4 regions of the Micromonospora fiedleri genome follow, and region 1 is predicted to be linked to each of the others. Evidence: riboswitches for the same ligand, from Rfam matches in the RefSeq annotation. Region 1 holds a riboswitch; each other region holds the start of a gene.
What was found. Region 1 has a riboswitch for cyclic di-AMP ahead of JMF97_RS07025 (coiled-coil domain-containing protein). Riboswitches for the same ligand answer to the same signal wherever they lie in the genome.
Positions count from the first base shown of each region.

Region 2: it holds a riboswitch for cyclic di-AMP, as region 1 does, so the genes downstream of both, JMF97_RS12645 (C40 family peptidase) here and JMF97_RS07025 (coiled-coil domain-containing protein) in region 1, are expected to answer to the same signal.
Region 3: it holds a riboswitch for cyclic di-AMP, as region 1 does, so the genes downstream of both, JMF97_RS25585 (C39 family peptidase) here and JMF97_RS07025 (coiled-coil domain-containing protein) in region 1, are expected to answer to the same signal.
Region 4: it holds a riboswitch for cyclic di-AMP, as region 1 does, so the genes downstream of both, JMF97_RS27350 (coiled-coil domain-containing protein) here and JMF97_RS07025 (coiled-coil domain-containing protein) in region 1, are expected to answer to the same signal.

Region 1 is NZ_JAETXL010000002.1:667,507-672,154, reverse strand. Features, by position in the region: gene JMF97_RS07030 (1-phosphofructokinase family hexose kinase) at 1-766, opposite strand, end outside; gene JMF97_RS07025 (coiled-coil domain-containing protein) at 985-2,079, opposite strand; cyclic di-AMP (ydaO/yuaA leader) riboswitch at 2,084-2,217, opposite strand; gene JMF97_RS07020 (HelD family protein) at 2,368-4,482, opposite strand; gene JMF97_RS07015 (alpha/beta fold hydrolase) at 4,594-4,648, opposite strand, start outside.
Region 2 is NZ_JAETXL010000004.1:357,428-362,075, forward strand. Features, by position in the region: gene JMF97_RS12635 (pyridoxamine 5'-phosphate oxidase family protein) at 1-234, opposite strand, end outside; gene dcd (dCTP deaminase) at 310-888, shown strand; gene JMF97_RS12645 (C40 family peptidase) at 962-2,002, opposite strand; cyclic di-AMP (ydaO/yuaA leader) riboswitch at 2,015-2,148, opposite strand; gene JMF97_RS12650 (C40 family peptidase) at 2,323-3,336, opposite strand; gene JMF97_RS12655 ((Fe-S)-binding protein) at 3,591-4,648, opposite strand, start outside.
Region 3 is NZ_JAETXL010000010.1:155,081-159,728, forward strand. Features, by position in the region: gene JMF97_RS25575 (hypothetical protein) at 52-273, shown strand; gene JMF97_RS25580 (alpha/beta fold hydrolase) at 284-1,027, opposite strand; gene JMF97_RS25585 (C39 family peptidase) at 1,133-2,029, opposite strand; cyclic di-AMP (ydaO/yuaA leader) riboswitch at 2,156-2,298, opposite strand; gene JMF97_RS25590 (hypothetical protein) at 2,617-3,366, opposite strand; gene JMF97_RS25595 (hypothetical protein) at 3,590-4,009, opposite strand; gene JMF97_RS25600 (acyltransferase family protein) at 4,116-4,648, opposite strand, start outside.
Region 4 is NZ_JAETXL010000012.1:123,866-128,513, forward strand. Features, by position in the region: gene JMF97_RS27345 (YibE/F family protein) at 1-1,304, shown strand, start outside; cyclic di-AMP (ydaO/yuaA leader) riboswitch at 1,471-1,601, shown strand; gene JMF97_RS27350 (coiled-coil domain-containing protein) at 1,606-2,619, shown strand; gene JMF97_RS27355 (carbonic anhydrase) at 2,714-3,316, opposite strand; gene JMF97_RS27360 (helix-turn-helix transcriptional regulator) at 3,617-3,949, shown strand; gene JMF97_RS27365 (hypothetical protein) at 4,052-4,603, shown strand.

The DNA of each region.
Region 1 (4,648 bases):
CCCCGGCGGTCATCGAGTCGCCCGCGCCACGCGGGTCGGCCGCTTCCAGTTGGGGCATCAGCACCTCGAACACCTCGCCGTCGACCAGGGCCAGCGCCGGCTTCTCGGCCCGACTGACCACCACGTTCTCCGCGCCGGCGGCGTGCAGGTCGTACATGGCGCGGGTGAGCTGTTCCTCGTCGTCGTCGGCGGCTCGGCCGTCCGCGATCAGCTCCTCGTGGCTGACCTTGAGGAAGAACACGCCGCTGTCCACGACCGCCGTCAGGTGTTCGCCACTGAGGTCCACCACCACCCGGCTGCCGTTGGCGCCGAGGTCGGCGGCGAAGCGCCGGTACAGGTCGGCGGGCACCAGTGACGGGTCGTTCGGACCGCTGAGCACGCACACCTCCGCGCGTAGCCCTTCGCTGAGGGCGAGGTTGTACAACTCGTCCAGCTCGTGCCGGCTCAACGGTTGGCCGGGCACGTCGACGATCTCCTGCCGGGTGCCCCCGCGGCGGTCGTGCACGTACCCGCCGCTGCCGCCGGAGTCGCGGTTCACCAGCTTGAGGTCCACTCCCTCGCTGACCAGCAGCGGCGCCAGGACCTCCCCGATCTCGCCGCCGAGCGCCGTGCAGAGCACCACGTCGACACCGAGCGACAGCACCATCCGGGCCTGCCAGACGCCCTGTCCGCCGGGGTGCAGGTGCAGCTCCGGTACGTCGCTGGGCTGGTCGACGGTGACGGTCAGCAGCGGTGTGGGCGCGAAGACCATGACGTGCCCGGTCACCGGGCCCACCCGCAGGTGCCGGACCGGGTGAACCGCGTGGTGGGTTGTCTCATGCGAGTTGCGCCCCCTCGTGGCGAAATGTCCACTTCCGTCTTAGACGGTAACCAAGGTGGCGGATTCGCGCGCGTCGACGGGCGGGGGAGTGCGGCGTTTCGCCGTGCGGGCACGATGCGACGCCGCCGGGTGGAAGTCCCACCCGGCGGCGTCGTGTGAACGGGTCAGTACACCGACAGGTGCACGTGGTTGGTGTGGTCGCTGGACGGGTCGCCGCGACCGCCGCTGTAGGACTTCCAGCCGCTGCTGGGCAGCCAGATCTGCTTGTACCAGATCACGTAGAGCACGGCGAGCCGGTCGGCGTTGTTGACGAAGTACGCCGCCAGGTTGTTGCCGTACGTCCGGTCGCCGCCCGTGGCGACCCCACCGAAGCCGTTCTTCTGCGCGGCGAAGTCGCAGGCCCGGCCCTTGGGGTGCTCGCCCGAGCCGCCCGAGCGGTAGCAGGAGACGTACCGGGTGAAGCCGGCCGCCTTGGCCTGGTTGAGCGCGTGCAGCGTGCGCGGGGTGATGCAGCCGTTGGCCGGGGTCGGGTCGTTGACACTGCACGACTCCGAGGGCCACGAGCCGTCCGAGTTGCGGGGCGCGGGCTTGGCCGTCGGGCTGGAACCGCCACCACGGCTCGGGGTGCGGGCGGCGCGTTCCGCGGCCTGGGCGCGTTCGGCCGCCTCCGCCCGCTCGTTGGCCACGGTCAGTGCCCGCTCGGCCTGGTCCTTGCGCTTGGCCATCACCGCGACCTGCTTGCGCTGCTCCTGGACCTCGACGTCCAGCGCCTGCTTGGTCCTGCTGACCTCGTCGCGGGTGGCCCGCAGCTCACCCAGGGCACGCTCCTCGTTGGCGGCCACCGCGTCCAGCGCCGCCGCCCGGTCCATGAAGCCGGCCGGAGAGCCACTGTTGAGCAGCGCCGACGCCGCGCCGAGCCGGCCGCTGCGGTACGCCTGTGCGGCGATCTCGGCGACCTTGGCACCGCGTTCGGTGAGCTGGTTCTCGGTGGCGGTGAGCTGTGTGGCCAGTTGCTTCTGTCGCTTGACCGAACGGTCCAGCGCGGCCTTGGCGTCGAGGTAGCCCTTGCTGGCCGCCTCCAGTTGGGCGCGCAGCGCCGGGGTGCCCCCCTCGTCACCGACGTCGGCGGGAGCCGCCGCCAGTAACCCGTGTGCCGCGGCCGGGCCGGGAACGAGCGCGACGCCTACGGCGAGAGCGAGCGCCGCGCAGATCAGGGCCGCCGTTCGGGCGGCCGGTTTCACGGTTGCCACTGCTGGCATGCACATGTCCTTCCGTCAGCCGCCGACCGGGTTAGCTGACGGGTTCGGGACGGAAGATCCCTACCGCGCGTGCGCGGATGCACCCCAGGAACATGGTTCCCCGGCTCGCCCCTGCGGGCGATTAGGCGGCGACCACCGCCGGCACCGGTGGGTGCCGCCTGGCGGAGGCCGGGTCCGAGCCTACCGGTGCTGCTGTGACCCGTGCAGCCGGTGTGACTCGTGGTGTTCGTCCGGTCACCAGGAAATCGGACGAAAGTATCATTTGTGGCGAATTGCGGTAGCTCGGTGTCAGGTGGCCACATCGACCGTGGTGAGCCGCTGGGTGGCCCGGGACAGCGCGACGTAGAGCGTACGCACACCGGAATCGGGCACCGCGCGGATCTCACTCGGCGCGACCAGCACCACCGCGTCGTACTCCATGCCCTTGGCCTCCAGGCTCGTCACCACCTGCAGGCGGTCGCCGCCGAGGCCATCGAGCCAGCCCGTCACCTCGTCCCGCCGCGGCACCGGAGTGATCACTCCGACGGTGCCCTCGACCTCGCCGAGCAGGGTGCGCGCGGCCGACACCACGCTCGTCGTCAACTCGGCGGCCGGCACCACGAGCTGCACCGGGTCGACTCCGGTGGAGCGGACCGCCGTGGGCAGCGGGAGATCCGGGTACACCCGGCGGATCTCCTCGGCCGCCACCGCGAAGATCTCCGCCGAGTTGCGGTAGTTGGTGGTGAGGGTGAACCGGTGACGCGGACGCCGACCCAGGGCCTGCTCCCGAGCGCGGTTCAGCTCCTGCGGGTCTCCCGTCCAGGCGGTCTGCGCCGGGTCACCGACCACGGTCCACGAGGCCAACCGGCCCCGCCGGCCGATCATCCGCCACTGCATCGGCGAGACGTCCTGCGACTCGTCGACCACCACGTGGGCGTAGTCCCGGTAGTCCTCCGGGCGTTCGCGGGCGGCCTGTCGGGCGGCCCGCTGCCGGTCGGCGAAGGTGCTCAGCTCCCGTACGCCGCCGGCCAGCTGGAACGGATCCCGCTTGGCCCGGGCCGGGCGTACCGGCTTACCGAGCAGCGTGTCCAGCTCGTCGAGCAGCGCGGTGTCGGCGACCGTCGGGCCGTGAGTGGCCAGCCCTCGGTAGGCCTCGCCCAGCAGCCGGATCTCGGCCCCGGACAGGATGCCACCGGCGTACCGGCGCAGCCGCTCGTGGTCGGCCAGCCAGCCGAGCACGTGCCGGGGATGCAGCCGGGGCCACCAGGCCTTGAGGAACTCCCGGAAGTCGCTACGGTCGATCAACTCGTCCTCGAAGGCGCGCTGCTCGGGCAGGCCGGCGATGCCCAACCGGCGGGCCTGGGCCCAGAGCGCGGCGAGGATGCCGTCGAAGCCGGCCCGGCGTACCTCGTTGCGGCGGGCGCCACGGGGCAGCGCACGGTTCCAGACCGTGTTCAGCTCGGCCCGCTCCAACCGCAGCAGCTGTCCCCGGTAGAGCAGCCGCAACTCGGTGGGGGCGCCCGGCGCGGTGTCCCGCACGGCGCGCTCCAGGACCCGCCGCATCCGCAACGATCCCTTGATCGCGGCCACCCGGGGCGGGTCGGTGCGGGTGGCGACCAGGCCGGGGAAGATGCTGCCCAGCGACTGCAGGGTGGCGTTGTCCTCGCCCAACGACGGCAGCACCGAGGCGATGTAGGAGACGAAGACCGAGGACGGGCCGACGACCAGGATGCCGCCTCCGGCGTACCGGCTCCGGTCGGCGTAGAGCAGATAGGCGGCACGGTGCAGGGCCACCGCCGTCTTGCCGGTGCCGGGGCCGCCGGAGACGAGCGTCACCCCGGAACCGGGGGAGCGGATCGCCTCGTCCTGCTCACGCTGGATGGTCGCGACGATGTCGCGCATGCCCCGGCCGGTGGTGCGGGACAGGGCCGCCAGCAGCGCGCCGTCGCCCACCACCGGCATGTCCGGCGGTGCGGCTTCCGGGTCGAGCAGGTCGTCCTCGATCCGGGTGACCCGTTCCCCGCTGGACTGGATCGTGCGGCGGCGTACCACGCCGAGCGGCTCGGCGGGAGTGGCCTGATAGAACGCGGCGGCGGCGGGAGCCCGCCAGTCGACCACCAGGGTGCTGGCGTCCTCGTCGCGGATGCCGAGCCGCCCGACGTAGATCACCTGCCCGTCCCGCAGGTCGAGGCGGCCGAAGACCAGCCCTTCGTACTCGGCGTCGAACAGGTGACGTCGCTGCGCGGCGTGGAAGACCATCGCGTCGCGTTCGACGAGTGCGCCGAAGTTGCCGACCCGGGCCAGCCGGTAGCCGTCCCGTTCGGCGCGCACCGCCCCGCGCCGCAGCTCGGCCAGTCGTGCGTACACCCGGTCGAGATGCCGTTGCTCGACGGCGATCTCCTGATCCAGGGTGCTCTGATCCACCGCTCGTGCTCCTCGTCCCGCCGCCCGGCCAACCGCACGAGATTACGCCCCACCGTCCACGTGCAAGGAAGGGCACCTTGTTAACGCCTCAGGTAGAGCAGGGGTCCCTTGTTAACAGCCGTGGACGGGGCTGGTGTCGACGACCCGGCGCAGCACGCCGGAGAGG
Region 2 (4,648 bases), on a different contig from region 1:
GGAGTGCAGGGCATAGCGGCCGTCGCGTTCCAGGTCGCGCCGCTTCGGCGAGTCGATCACAAAGCAGTAGAGACCGTCGTCGGTGATCACCGGGGAGACCGGGTGCACCCGGGGCCCGCCGTCGGCGCGGACCGTGGCCAGGTAGCCGAAGCCCGGGCCGTACTGCTGCATGAGAAGGCGGATCTCGTCGGCGAGTCGAGGCTCGTCAGCGGCGAATTCGGACCAGGAAGCCATGTCGACATCTTATCGAACATACGTTCTAGACAGGTAGCGCGACACGCAGGTCAGCCATATCGGTATGGTGTGGCGATGCTGCTCTCCGACCGCGACCTGGTCTCCGAGATCAAGGCGGGCACGCTCGCGCTGGAGCCCTTCGAGCCCACGCTGGTGCAGCCGTCCAGCATCGACGTACGCCTGGACAAGCTGTTCCGGGTCTTCAACAACCACCTCTACACCCACATCGACCCGGCGACCCGGCAGGACGACCTGACCTCACCGGTCGAGGTGCCCGACGGCGAGCCCTTCGTGCTGCACCCGGGCGAGTTCGTGCTCGCCTCCACCCTGGAGGTCATCTCCCTCGGCGACCAGTTGGCCGGTCGACTGGAAGGCAAGTCCAGCCTGGGGCGCCTGGGCCTGCTCACCCACTCCACCGCCGGCTTCATCGACCCCGGCTTCTCCGGGCACGTCACGCTGGAACTGTCCAACGTGGCGAACCTGCCGATCACCCTCTGGCCCGGCATGAAGATCGGTCAGCTCTGCATCTTCCGGCTCTCCTCGCCGGCCGAGCACCCGTACGGATCGGCCGTCTACGGCTCCCGCTACCAGGGGCAGCGCGGGCCGACGCCGAGCCGGGCCTGGCAGAACTGGCGCACCTGGCCGACCCGCTGACCACGCCAACGCCAGGCCCACGCCTCCGGCAGGACCACGCCAACGCCAGGCCCAAGCTCAGCCAGGACCACGCTCAGCCGGGTCGGCCGAAGCTGTGGATGGGGCTGGTGTCCATCCGTTTCATCTTCACCGGCTGACCGGCGCGGGAGGCGTGCACCACCCAGCCGTCACCCACGTACATGCCGACGTGGTGCAGATCGCGGTAGTAGAAGACCAGGTCACCCGGGCGTAGGGCGCTGCGGCTGACCGACGCGGTGACCTGACGCTGCCGGGCCGCGTTGTGCGGTAGCGCCACCCCGGCCCGCGCCCAGGCGGCCAGCATCAGACCCGAGCAGTCGTACGCGTGGGGTCCCTCGGCCCCCCACACGTACGGCTTGCCGATCTGGGCGCAGGCGAACTTCACCGCCACCCCCGCCGGCCCGCCCGGATAGCCGGCCGGGCAGGGCGCCGGACGCAGCGGGCCGCCGCCTCCATTGCCGTACGCCCGCAGCCGGAGCCGCTGCAACCGGTCGATCTCGGCGTCGATCTGGCGGCGCTTCTGCGCGAACTCGGCCTCCGTACGGGCCAACTGGTCGATGGTGCGCTCCAGCCCGGCCTTGGCGGTGGTGAGTTCGTCGCGCAGTTCGCTCGCCTCGCGTACGTCCTGTTGCTGGAAGTGGGCGTAGCGGTCGAGCAGGCCGATCTGCTCCACGACCTCGCCGGGCGACCTGCTGTCCAGCAGGGCGTTGACGGCACCGACCGTGCCGCCCTTGTACGCCCGTGCCGCCAGCGCGCCGACCCGGGTCATCGCCGCGTCGACCTGCTGCTCAAGCGGTGCGATCCGAGCGGCCAGGGCGTCGGCCTCCCGGCGCTTGCCGGCGAGATCCTGCCGGGTGGCGTTGTGGCGTTCGATGAGTGGTTCGAGCCGGTTCCAGTCCGCGTCGATCTGGCGCTCGATGGCGTCGACCGTCGGCTCGGCGTGGGCCGCCGTCGCGCCGCCGGTCAGCATGACGGCGGTCGCGGACAGGGCGGCGAGTGCGGTGGTGCAGCGGTACCAGCGGGATCGCGGCGCAGCCGTCGTCGGGCCGGGCGTCGCCGGCCGTGCTGACGGTGGCCGCGGGGCATGGTGTGCCACCGGGCTCCGTACTCCTTCTTCCCGTACCGCCTACCGGGTTAGCTGACGGGTTCGGGCGGGAAGGGAGCGCCCTACCGCGGTGATCGCGGATTCACCCCGGGAACCTGGATCCCCGGCTCGCGCAAGCGACTCGGCGGTGTCGGACCGTTACCGCCCCTGGTGGACGGAACTGCCATCGGACCCGACGATTGCCCAGCGTAGGGACGATCCCCGTCGATACGCAACACATCCACACCATCACTCACGGTGCACAAATCCGACAACGAACAGGGCCCCCGGTCGCTTGACCGAGGGCCCTGGTGATGTTCCTGTCTGCTCGCTCAGCCGGGTCGGCGGAACCCGGCGATCGGCATCGTGGTGATCGGGGAGACGTTCACCGGCTTGCCCGCTCTGGGTGCGTGCACCATCAGATTGTTGCCCAGATAGAGGCCGACGTGACTCAGGTCACTGCGGAAGAAGACCAGATCGCCGGGGCGGGCCTCAGACCTGGAAATGGCCTTGCCCTCGTTCCACTGCGCACCGGTGAAGTGCGTCAGGTAGATGCCGGCGGCCTTGTACGCGTACTGGGTCAGCCCGGAGCAGTCGAACGAGTTCGGGCCGGTGGCACCCCAGACGTACGGCTTGCCGACCTGGGCGCAGGCCACCTTGATGGCGGTGCGGGCCGCCGCGCTGACCACCCCGTTGATGGTCGGGCAGTTGGTGGTCTTGACCGTGGTCACCGGCAGCGACCGCTCAAGTTGCTTGATCTTGGCATCGATCTGCTTCTTCTTCGCCGCGAGCTGCTTTTCCTTCGCCTCCTGGTCGGCGATCAGCGCGTCGAGCTTGGCCTTCTGCGTGTCGTACTTCTTGCGGACCTTCATCACGCTCTCGAGCTGCTGGCGCTCGTACGCCGCCAGCCGCTCCAGCATGGCCATCTGCTCGCCGAGCAGGTCCGGCTTGGCGTTCAGCAGCACCGCGCCGATTTCCTGGGACGGTCCGTTCACGTAGTACCGCGAGGCGAGGTCCGCCACCCGGTTCATGGCCAGTTCGGCTTCCAGGGCCAGCGGCTGGATCTTCTTCTGCAGGTCGGCCGACTTCTTCCGGTTGACCTTCAGCTGCGACCGCACCTTGTTGTACTGCTCGATGGTGGGCTCAAGCTGCTGCCACTGCTTGTCGATCTGACGCTCGATCTCCTCCACCGAGGGCTCGGCGTGCGCGGGGGCGGAGAGCAGGCCAGCGCCGACTGCGGCGGCAGCCACCAGGACGAGCAGACGGTGAGCGGCTCTCCGCAGACCACCTGGACGGCTCGACCGTCCGGGCACGTGACGATGGAGGGGCATGGTTGCCACCGGCAGCGACTCCTTTGCAACCGACCGCCGGGTGTCCCGCGGGCGGTAGAGGGGCGGAACAGACGACCTACGGCGGTCGGTGCCCAACATTAGGGAAGGCACCGGGCGGAATCAAGGCGACCAACGAACGATTCACGTTTGCGCGACCGGTTGCGCACAAAGGGTGTCGATCATTTCGTTATAGTCACGCGGGTAAATATGAATACGGGGTACGACGGACCACGTGAGCCCGCCGTACCCCGTAGCTGTTCAGGCCTTGCTCAGCTGCCGACCGGCTCGCCCTCCTCAGCGCCCCGGGCCTGCTCGGGGCGGACCGACCGCAGTAGGACGCTCGCCACATCGACCACCTCGACCTGCTCGCCGGCGCCCTTGCCGTTCACTCCGTCGGTGAGCATCGTCGAGCAGAACGGACAGCCGACGGCGATGGTCTTCGCCCCGGTGGACATGGCCTCCTCGACCCGGTCCACATTGATCCGCTTACCGATCCGCTCCTCCATCCACATCCGCGCGCCACCGGCGCCGCAGCAGAAGGAGCGCTCGCTGTTGCGCGGCATCTCGGTGATCTCGCCGGCGCCCAGCGCACTGCCCAGCACCTCACGCGGCGGGGTGAAGACCCGGTTGTGCCGCCCGAGGTAGCACGGGTCGTGGTACGTGACGCCGCCGTCGACCGGCTGCACCGGGGTGAGCTTGCCGGTGGCGACCAGATGCGCCAGCAACTGGGTGTGGTGCACCACCTCGAACTCGCCGCCGAGCTGGCCGTACTCGTTGCCCAGGGTGTTGAAGCAGTGCGGACAGGTGGCGACGATCTTCCGCTTGGCCTTCTCGCGGCCGGAGAACGCCTCGTTGAGGGTCTCCACGTTCTGCTGAGCGAGCATCTGGAAGACGAACTCGTTGCCGATGCGGCGGGCCGGGTCACCCGAGCAGGTCTCGCCCTCACCGAGGATGGCGAAGGAGACGCCCGCCTCGTTCAGCAGCGTGGCCACCGCGCGGGTGGTCTTCTTGGCCCGGTCCTCGAACGCACCGGCGCAACCCACCCAGAACAGGTACTCGAAGTCGTCGACCTCGCCGACGCGCGGCACCTCGAAGTCGAGGCCCTTGGTCCAGTCCTCCCGGGTGTTCTGCGGCGCACCCCACGGGTTGCCCTTGTTCTCCAGGTTGCGCAGCATCACGCCGGCCTCAGAGGGGAAGCTCGACTCGATCAGCACCTGGTAACGCCGCATGTCGACGATGTGGTCGACGTGCTCGATGTCCACCGGGCACTGCTCGACGCAGGCACCGCAGGTGGTGCAGGACCAGAGCACGTCCGGGTCGATCACAC
Region 3 (4,648 bases), on a different contig from region 1:
TGTGGATGGTGCCCCGACGGTCGCTCGCGACACTGTGCTCCAATGAGGGCCATGATTCTCCAGCGCGTCGTCGCCGTCGCTCTGCTGCTGTACTGCTTCGTCGGGATGGTCCTCTCGCGTGTCTACCCGTTCATGGACGACTGGCCCGAACTGGCGGAGACAGCGATCGCGATCAGCAGCGCAGTGGCAGGAGTGCTCGGGGTGGTCCTGTGGTTACGCAAGTCCACGGAACATGCCTCCCCCGAGCAGGCCGGCGACGGCGAACGGCCCTGACCAGGACCGGTCACCGTACGGCGTCGAGCAGCGCCAGTACGGCCGCCGGATCCTCGACGTGGGCGTTGTGGCCGAGCCCGGGCAGCGTCACCACCGGTACGCCGTACTCCTTGAGCTGCGCGTCGGTGACCATCGGGTCGTGCTCGCCACGGGCCAGCAGGACCGGCGCGTCGATCGTGGCGAGCAGGGCGCCCAGGTCGGGCTCGCCGACACCGAAGGCACTCGGGTCCATCGCCAACCGCCACCGGCCGTTTTCCTGCCGTAATCCGGCCGCCACGGCGGGATCCTCCGGGCCGAGCAGGTCGGCCAGCCCGGCGACCCGCAGGTACCGGCGCGCCGCCTCGTCGCGGTTGTCGAACCAGGTGACCGGGCGGGCGGCCAGATCCGTGGCGCGGGACAACTCCGCCGGGGACCAGACCGCCTTGATGCCGAGCCCGACCACCGCGTCGACGGTGACCGCCCGGCTCACGGCGGCGAGCGCCAGACCGACCACCCCGCCGAGCGAGTGGCCCAGCACGATCACCCGATCGCCGGGGTGCAGGCTCGCGGCGACCTGATCGGCGAGTGCGGCGAACGAGTACGCCGGCAGCGGGGGTGACGCGCCGTGGCCAGCCAGATCGGGGGCCATCCACCGTCCCGGCCACCGCTGGTGCAGCAGCGGCGCGCAGCGCAGCCACACGTCGCCGGTGGCGCCCATCCCGTGCAGCAGCAACAACACCGGCGCGCTGCCCCGCTCACCCGACTCCGTGATCATGTCGGGCAGTCTGCCACCGCCCGGGCCGGTCGGCGAGAGCCGCGACCGGGATACGACACCGGGCACCGACCCCGAAGGGTCGACGCCCGGCACGAACAGCAGGTATCAGGACGAATAGCCCCGGGTGGCAGCCCAGTTGGCCAGGTCGATCGTGCTCAACCAGTACGAGTAGTACGACGCGTCGGCCGAGTCGGCGATCTTCACCATCCGGCCCTCGTCCTCGTAGCCGACCACGGCGACGTAGTGGCCGCCGGGGAAGGAGTGCCAGCCACCGGCGGTGTCCACGACGCTGCCGGCGACGTTCACCACGACGCCACGCCCGTCGGAGATCGCCGCCACGACATCAGCCTGAAGCTGGTCCATCTGGGCCGGGGTCGCCGCGCCGCCGGGGATCATCGTGGTCTTGTACGGCTCGCCCTTGACCGCGGCGTTGAGCGCCCGAGTGGTGTCGTACGCCGAGTTGGTGCCGGCGAAGGTGGTGCCCATCTGGGCGGCGAGGGTCTCCTGGCCGCGCTCGATGCCGGCGGCGCTGAGCGCGTTGCGCACCGCTGCCGGGCCGCAGTAGTAACCGTTGATCTGGGCCTGGTAGTCGTACGACAGCACCTTTTCCGCCGGCGGCTTCGGGGCGGCCTTCTTACTGGCCACGTCCGGGTCCGCGGTGGCGGCCCGCGCCGACGGCGAGGCAGCTGCGCTGCTCGGCGCGGCACTGCCGGGGGCGGCGCTGCTCGGGGCGCTGCTCGGGTCGGCACTGCTGGGAGCGGCGCTGCTGGGGGCGGTGGCGACCCGCGCCAGGGAACGGGAGGCCGCACTGTCGTCGCGCAGTTCGGCCACGGCGGTCGCGGTGGGCGCGTCGCCCAGGTTGTCGTCGGTCCGGGCGACCAGGGCACCGGCGCCGGTGGCCAGCACGAGGGCCGCCGCCGATGTGGCGAGGAGCTGATAGGGGCGTTCGGTGGCCAGCTTACGGAGCTGACGCTTGAGGGTGTGCTTCACGAGATCCTCCACGGGCTGAGGGGTGGACGGGTGGGGCCTGGCTCAGGCTGCGGAGAGCGGACCGGCGAGCGCAGGCACCACGGTGCCGTGGAGGCGGGGGAATATCGGGGGGATCGAATTGTGCTGCACGAGGACAGGAACTCCTTCCGACACCGCCGACCGGGTTAGCTGACGGATTCGGGCGGGAAGATCGCCCTACCGCGAGCCGTGGCTCGCGGATTCACCCCAAGTGGTGCAGTGGTTCCCCGGTTCGTGTGATCACGATTGAGCGGGTCGGCGCGGCGTCGCCACTTGCGATCATTTACCGCACCGGACAGGGCGACACTACTGGTCGGTATCGCTCCTGCCAAGCCTGCCCTGACCTGCTTAAACCTGGCCCGGTGCGATTATTTTCGGGTATCGCGGAACTGTCGTCGCTCAATGGGACAGCACTCGCGGACATCCCTGTCGAGGCGGTAACCGGACCGGACGTTCACAATGCCCCGCACATTGCGCCCCGCCTTCGACGTCTGACCCACGTTGACCGATTCGGCAATTGCTGTGACCGGGGTCACCGAATTTCGGCCCACCTGTCGCTGAACTGGCGAGGAGGCGACGGCTCATCCCACCCGGGCCGGCCGCCAGCGCAGGGCCGCTGCGGGCCGGCCGACGACCACCCGACGCGGCACCGGCAGCGGGTTCGGCCGTAGCCGCTGCGCTGCGGCGTACGCCTCGGTGGAGAGCGCGCGGGCGGCGTCGGCGGCGAGTTCCGCGGTCCGCCAGGCGTCGCGTTCCTGCTGCGCGGCGGCCTGGTACGCCGCGAGGCGGCCGTCACGTACCACGCGGGCCAGGAAGATCTCCTGCTCGGCGGGGTGCCGTCGGGGATCCCAGCCGGCCCGGTGAGCCAGCGCGTCGGCGAGCTGCCGCCCCGTCAGGTCGCCGCGCCAGTATGCCGTCATCGCGGCGTGGTGCAGCCAGCGCTCCCGAGCCGCGTACTCGGCGGGGGTCCGGGGCGTACCGGGGCTGGGCCAGGCGGTGGCGGCGGCGAGCCGTCGGGCGGCGGCCTCGGCCTCGTCGTACGCGGCCCAGGCGCGGTCGAGTTCCGTCTGCGCGCGGTGCCATGCCGCCCGGTGGCGGCCGGCGTTCTGCGCGGCGCCCGCCGCCGCGACGGCAACCTCACCGGCGTAGCGACGCTGGTCCGCGACCTCGTCGTTGTCCGGGAGGTCCGGGGTCCGGTCGGTCGGCGGGGCCGGCTCGGGTCGGGCGACGAGCGCGGTGAGCACGCCCAGCGCGAGCACCAGCAGCACCGACCAGATGGCGGCGGCCCGAGGCGCGTCGATCAGGAACTGGTAGAGAACGGTCTTCTCCATGTCGATACCTCGCGGGAGCGGATGTGGCGGCCTGGGGGTGCCGCCGGTGTCGGGTCGCCGGGTAGCGGCGGATCGTCAAGGTGGTGGAGCGCGGCGGGACACCCACGGTGGGGGCCCGATCGCCGCGGCCCGTCGCAGGCGGGCGGCCGGCGCGGAATGCGGAAGGCACAACCGGGACAGCCGTACGAGGGCCGTCCGGGTCAACCGACGGTACGGGCGGGAATCAGGCGCCGGGCGGGGCGCGGCCGCACCGCAGACCCGAGGCGTCCACCGCAGGAGGCTGATCGTCGGCAGCCGCGCCGGCCAGGTCGACGCCCTGTTCCGTCCGCGCCGACGGCACCGGTGTCGTCGCGGCGCCAGCGCCGGGGCGGTCGTCGCCGCCGCTCACCAGTTCATCGGCCGTCGGTGGGATCGCGGCGCACCGGTCGGATGCCAGCGCCTCGGTCGGCGGAGCGAAGCTGACCATGCTGGGCTGCCCGGCAGGGCCCGCCGCCGGTCCGAGATCACCGGGATGAGCGGCGGGTGCGGGCATCGTCCAGGCACCGACGGCGAACGCGGCGGCGACGGCGAATCCGGTCAGCAGCCGTGCCACCCGACGCGCCAACCACCACAGAGGAGGACGAGTGGGGACGATCGGGAGCACGCTGCCACGCTACCGCCAGGTCCCGCGGGCCGCACTGCCGCCGGGCGTGTCGCAGCGAAGAACCTGATTCGGGTTGCCCGGAGCGCCGCGGGTCAGCGGAGTGAGCTCACCGTCCAGGCTGGACAGCGGGAGGGGACCGGCGCGGGGCCAGGCGACGCATCATCGGTTGTTCGACGAAGCGGTGCACCAGTGCGGCGAGCCCCAGCGTGAGCGCCAGGAAGCCGATCACGGCGGCCGGGCCCCACCAGCCGGGCAGGCCGGTCCCCCAGTCCCCGGTGATCCGGAGAATCGTCATGATCACGAACACGTGCACCAGGTAGAAGGCGAACGAGACCTCGCCGAGCCAGACCATCGGACGCGACCGCAGCGGGGAACGCCGCCCCCGCACGTCGGCGTCCGCCGCCGCGGCGATGACCAGGACGTACGCCGCCGCCAGCAGCGCCGCCCAGAACTCGGCCCGGATCCACTCGGCGGCGGCCACCCAGGTGACCACGAAGATCAGGCTCGCCAGTGGCAGGCCGGGACCCCGCCACCGCCCGCGCAGCATGAGTTCGGCGGCGGCCACGCCCATCCAGAACTCCAGCGAGCGGACCAGGGGGAACACCTGGGTGAACCACCACCGGCTCTGCTCCGGCACCA
Region 4 (4,648 bases), on a different contig from region 1:
TCATCGTGACGGTGGTCCCCCTCTTCCTCGCCACGCTGGTCGCCGCGCTGGTGCTCTGGCCGCGCGACGCCCCCCGCCCGGAGGCCGGCGACGACCTGCCCCGGTACCACGGCACGGTCACCCGGGTGGTGACCGAACCCTGTCCGCCCAACCCCGCGGTGCCGGAGGGCACCCCGACGACGGCCGGTGGCCCGTGCGGCACCGTCACGGTACGGGTGCAGGACGGCCCGGACGCCGGCCAGCACGTGGACGCCCCCATCCCGGCCGGGCCGGGCGCACCCTCGGTCAGCGTCGACGACGACGTCATCCTGGTCTCGTTGATCGACCCGGAGGACCCGGCGATCAGCACCTACAACATCGCCGAGCACCAGCGCGGTATGCCACTGATCTGGCTGGGGGTGCTCTTCGCCGCCGCCATCGTCGCCTTCGGACGCCTGCGTGGGCTGGCCGCCCTGGCCGGCCTCGCGGCCAGCTTCGCCATCCTGCTCACCTTCGTGCTGCCGGGCATCAGCGCCGGCCAGCCGCCGCTGATCGTCGCCATCGTCGGCGCCGCGTTGATCATGTTCGTGGTGCTGTACCTGACGCACGGGGTGTCCGCGCAGACCTCGGTCGCCGTACTCGGCACCCTCGGCGCGCTCGTACTCACCGGGTTGCTCGGCCTAGCCGCCACCAACGCGACCCACCTGACCGGCTTCGGCAGCGAGGACGCCACCACCCTGTCGATGTTCCGGGGCGACGTCGACCTGCACGGCCTGCTGCTGGCCGGCATCATCATCGGGTCACTGGGCGTCCTGGACGACGTCACGGTCACCCAGGCCGCGGCGGTCACCGAGTTGGCGCACGCCAACCCGAACCTGTCCCGCCGCGAGTTGTACCGCTCGGCGACACGGGTGGGCCGCGCGCACATCGCCTCGGTGGTGAACACCATCGTCCTGGCGTACGCCGGCGCGTCGCTGCCGCTGCTGCTCCTGCTCACCGCCGACTCCCGCGCGCTGGGTCAGATCGTGACCAGCGAGTTCCTCGCCCAGGAGATCGTCCGCAGCGTGGTGGCCACGCTCGGGCTGATCGCCGCCGTACCGCTGACCACCGCCCTGGCCACGGTGGTGACCACCGCCGGACGGCGCCGCACCGGCGCGAACGCCGCGCCCGGAGCACCCGACGACGTGGCCGTCGCCCAGCCGCGACCGGCGACGGACCGGGCCGAGACGCTCCAGGCCCTCAGCACACCGCGTCCCCGTCACACGCCCCCCGCCACCCGTTCGGAGTGGCCCGAACCGGACAGGAGCACCGACACCCCATGGTGACACTCCTCAACGTGAGCACGCCGACCGAAAGGATCGACAAGCGTGTCACTCGTCACCCAGTGCGATTACGAAATGACACATCTTGCCGGGTTCGGCGCGTAGAGGACCAGACCGACCGTCGGGTAACCTCACTGCCGGTCACCGCCGAAGGCGCGCACCGGCGCCTGCGGTGCCACCGCCCAATCGCCACCAGGCGAGCCGGGAACCCAGGTACGTGGGGTGAATCCGCACCAGCGGTAGGGGCCACTTCCGTCCCGAACCCGTCAGCTAACCCGGTCGGCGGTCGATGGAAGGGAAGACAGTGACGGCACCCCTACGCCGCTGGTTGACGCCCGTGGTGGCCGTGTTCGCCGCGTTCGCCGTCTTCGCCGGCCCGCTGCCGGCGACGGCTGCGCCGAAGCCCCCCAAACCGGCCGGCCATGACGACGACCCGCCGATGCTCAACGAGCTGATCGAGGCGACGAACCGGGACTACACCAAGGCCAAGTCCAAGCTGGAAAAGTCCAAGAAGAAGCAGCTCAAGCTCGCCGTCGAGGTCCGCCGCGCCGAGGCCGACCTGGACGCCCTCGCCCCACAGGTCGCCGAGATCGCCACCCAGTCGTACCGGACCGGCCGGGTGGGCGCGATCGCCATGCTGTTGCAGAGCAACGCCCCCGACTCGTTCATCCACCGCGCCGCCGCGCTCGACGAGTTGAACCTGGTCAACAGCAAGAAGCTGGGTGAGGTCAACGCGGTCAAGCGCCGCGCCGAGACGGCCAAGCTGGCGCTCGACGCCGAGGTACGCGAGCAGCAGAAGCTGACCAACGACATGGCCCGCAAGAAGAGCGACGCGGAGAAGTCGCTCCGCCTGGTCGGTGGCGTCGGTCTCACCGGCGGCCTGGTGGCCGCCACCTCTCCGGTCGCCCGACCCGGCCCCAACCGGGCAGCCGACGGCGGCTGGAAGTCCGAGTCGTGCAACCAGAACGACCCGACCACGTCCGGCTGCATCACGGCACGCACCCTGCACATGTACAAGGAGGTCAAGCGCGCCGGTTTCAACCGGTTCGTCGGCTGCTACCGACCGGGTGACAAGTGGGAACACCCCAAGGGCCGAGCATGTGACTGGTCGTTGCAGAACAGCGGTTTCCGCCCCTGGTACAACGACGACACCCGGATCTACGGCAACAACCTGGCCGCGTTCCTGGTCCGTAACGCCGACCGGTTGGGTGTCTACTACGTGATCTGGAACCGGCAGATCTGGTTCCCGGCGACCGGTTGGAGTTCCTACAGCGGCCCGTCGAACCACACAGACCACGTGCACGTCTCGATGTACTAGCGCACGTCCAGCATCGCTTCGAGGGCCGTCCCGCCGTCCGGTGGGGCGGCCCTCAGCTCGTCTGCTGACGCCCTCGGCGGCCCGGCGCTCGCCGTCAGGCGACGGGCGCCGCGACCTCGGCGACCAGCTCCGCCGGTTCCGCAGCCACCGCCCGGACCTCGCCGGCGGCCAGCCGGTACGACATGCCGACCACCGCGCAACGCCCGGCGGAGACCTCGGCGGCCAGCGTCGCCGACGATCCCAGCATCGCCGTCACGGTCTGCGCGATGTGAATGTCGACGATCTCGTTCAGGTCGTTCACCCCGGCGGCCTGCGCCTGGCGCAGGCTGGGCACCACGGCGTCCACCACCGCACCCAGGTGACCCGTGGGGGCAGTGCCGGTGGCCAGCGCCGCCCGGGCCGCCTGCACGGCACCGCAGGAGTCGTGCCCGAGCACCACCACCAGCGGCGTACGCAGCACCGACACCGCGTACTCGACGCTGCCCAGCACCTCCGGGCCGACGGTGTGCCCGGCGGTACGGACCACGAAGAGGTCACCCAGCCCGCGATCGAAGATGATCTCGGCGGCCAGCCGGGAGTCGGAGCAGCCCACGATCACCGCGAACGGATGCTGCTCGCCGGCGACGGCAGCGCGACGTCCGGCGTTCTGATTGGGATGCCACGCCGTATCGGTGACGAACCGCCGATTACCGGCCATCAGTTCGGCAAGCGCCAGCTGTGGCGCGCCCGGAAGATCCGCGGTGAGCAGTTCCCGCTCCGGCCGCAGCTCTGTTCCGATCGGTCCGGGTCGACTCATCCGGCGCCCCCTCGCTACTCATGCGATGCCTGGTCATCCCGGGCCGACACTGGTCACGGGCTGGTCCAACGGTCACACGCAGCGCAAGCCGCGTCAAGGAATGCGTGATATGGATTTCAGGTATCCCCGGACGCTTGCGCTCCGGGCCGAGCGGGTGCAGGGCCCGACGGCATAGCCCGAAAAAGCTGAAAGGCCCATACGATGGGCGACATGGCAACGACAGGCGAGCGGGAGAACGCCCGTAACTGGACTTTTCTCACCAACCACGGGCACGTACTGCTCGCCATCGCACGCAACCCCACCGCCCGGCTCCGCGACGTCGCCGACGAGGTGGGCGTGACCGAACGGGCCGCTCAGGCCATCGTCGCCGACCTGGAGGCCGAGGGTTACCTCCAGCGCACCCGCGTCGGGCGACGCAACGAGTACACCCTCAACCCGTCCGGTCGATTCCGGCACCCCGCCGAGGCCGATCGCCAGGTCGGCGACCTGCTGGCGCTATTCACCGAGGAGCCAGTGGCCGGCACCACGTCGTAGCCCGGATCCCTGCCGCACATCCGTCCCGCGCGTGGTGGCCTTCGCCACCCCTGAACGAACGGGCCGCTGCGGTTGTCCCGCAAGGGCGATAGGTTTGACCGCGTGCCGAGTCTCGCGTTCACCCGTCCACTGTGGTCGGTGACGCGCTGCCCGCTGGCGGATCTGACCCGCCTGGCGCTGACGGCACTCATCCTGGCCGTCGGCCTCGGCGGCATCACAGCCACCGGCCTACCCGACGGCACCGCAGACCTCCCGGCCGCCCCGCCCGCCGCCGCACTGCCCAACCGCCCCGGGGACGCCCCCGCGACCGCCCGAGCCCTCTGGCCCGGCAACAACGAGTCGACACTCACCCTGGCGTCAACGCGCACCCGGCCCCGCAACGACGAGTCGACGCTCACCTCGTCCTGGAACGCGTCAGCGCTCACCTCGTCCTGGAACGCGTCAGCGCTGTTCTCGTCCTGGAACACGTCAGCGCTGTTCTCCCGGGACGAGTCGGCGCTCGTCTCGCCCGTGAGCGTTGTGCATGCCGCAGCCGTGGTGCCGCACTCCGAGCACACCGATGCCGGAGCCGTCCGCGCCAGCGCCCGGCCTGCCGCCGTACGCCTCGCCGCCGGCCCCGGTGAACCGACCCGGCGCGGCCCTCCGACCGCCTGACCTCGGCAGGCTCACGACCACTGGCTGGCTTTGCAACCTCACCTG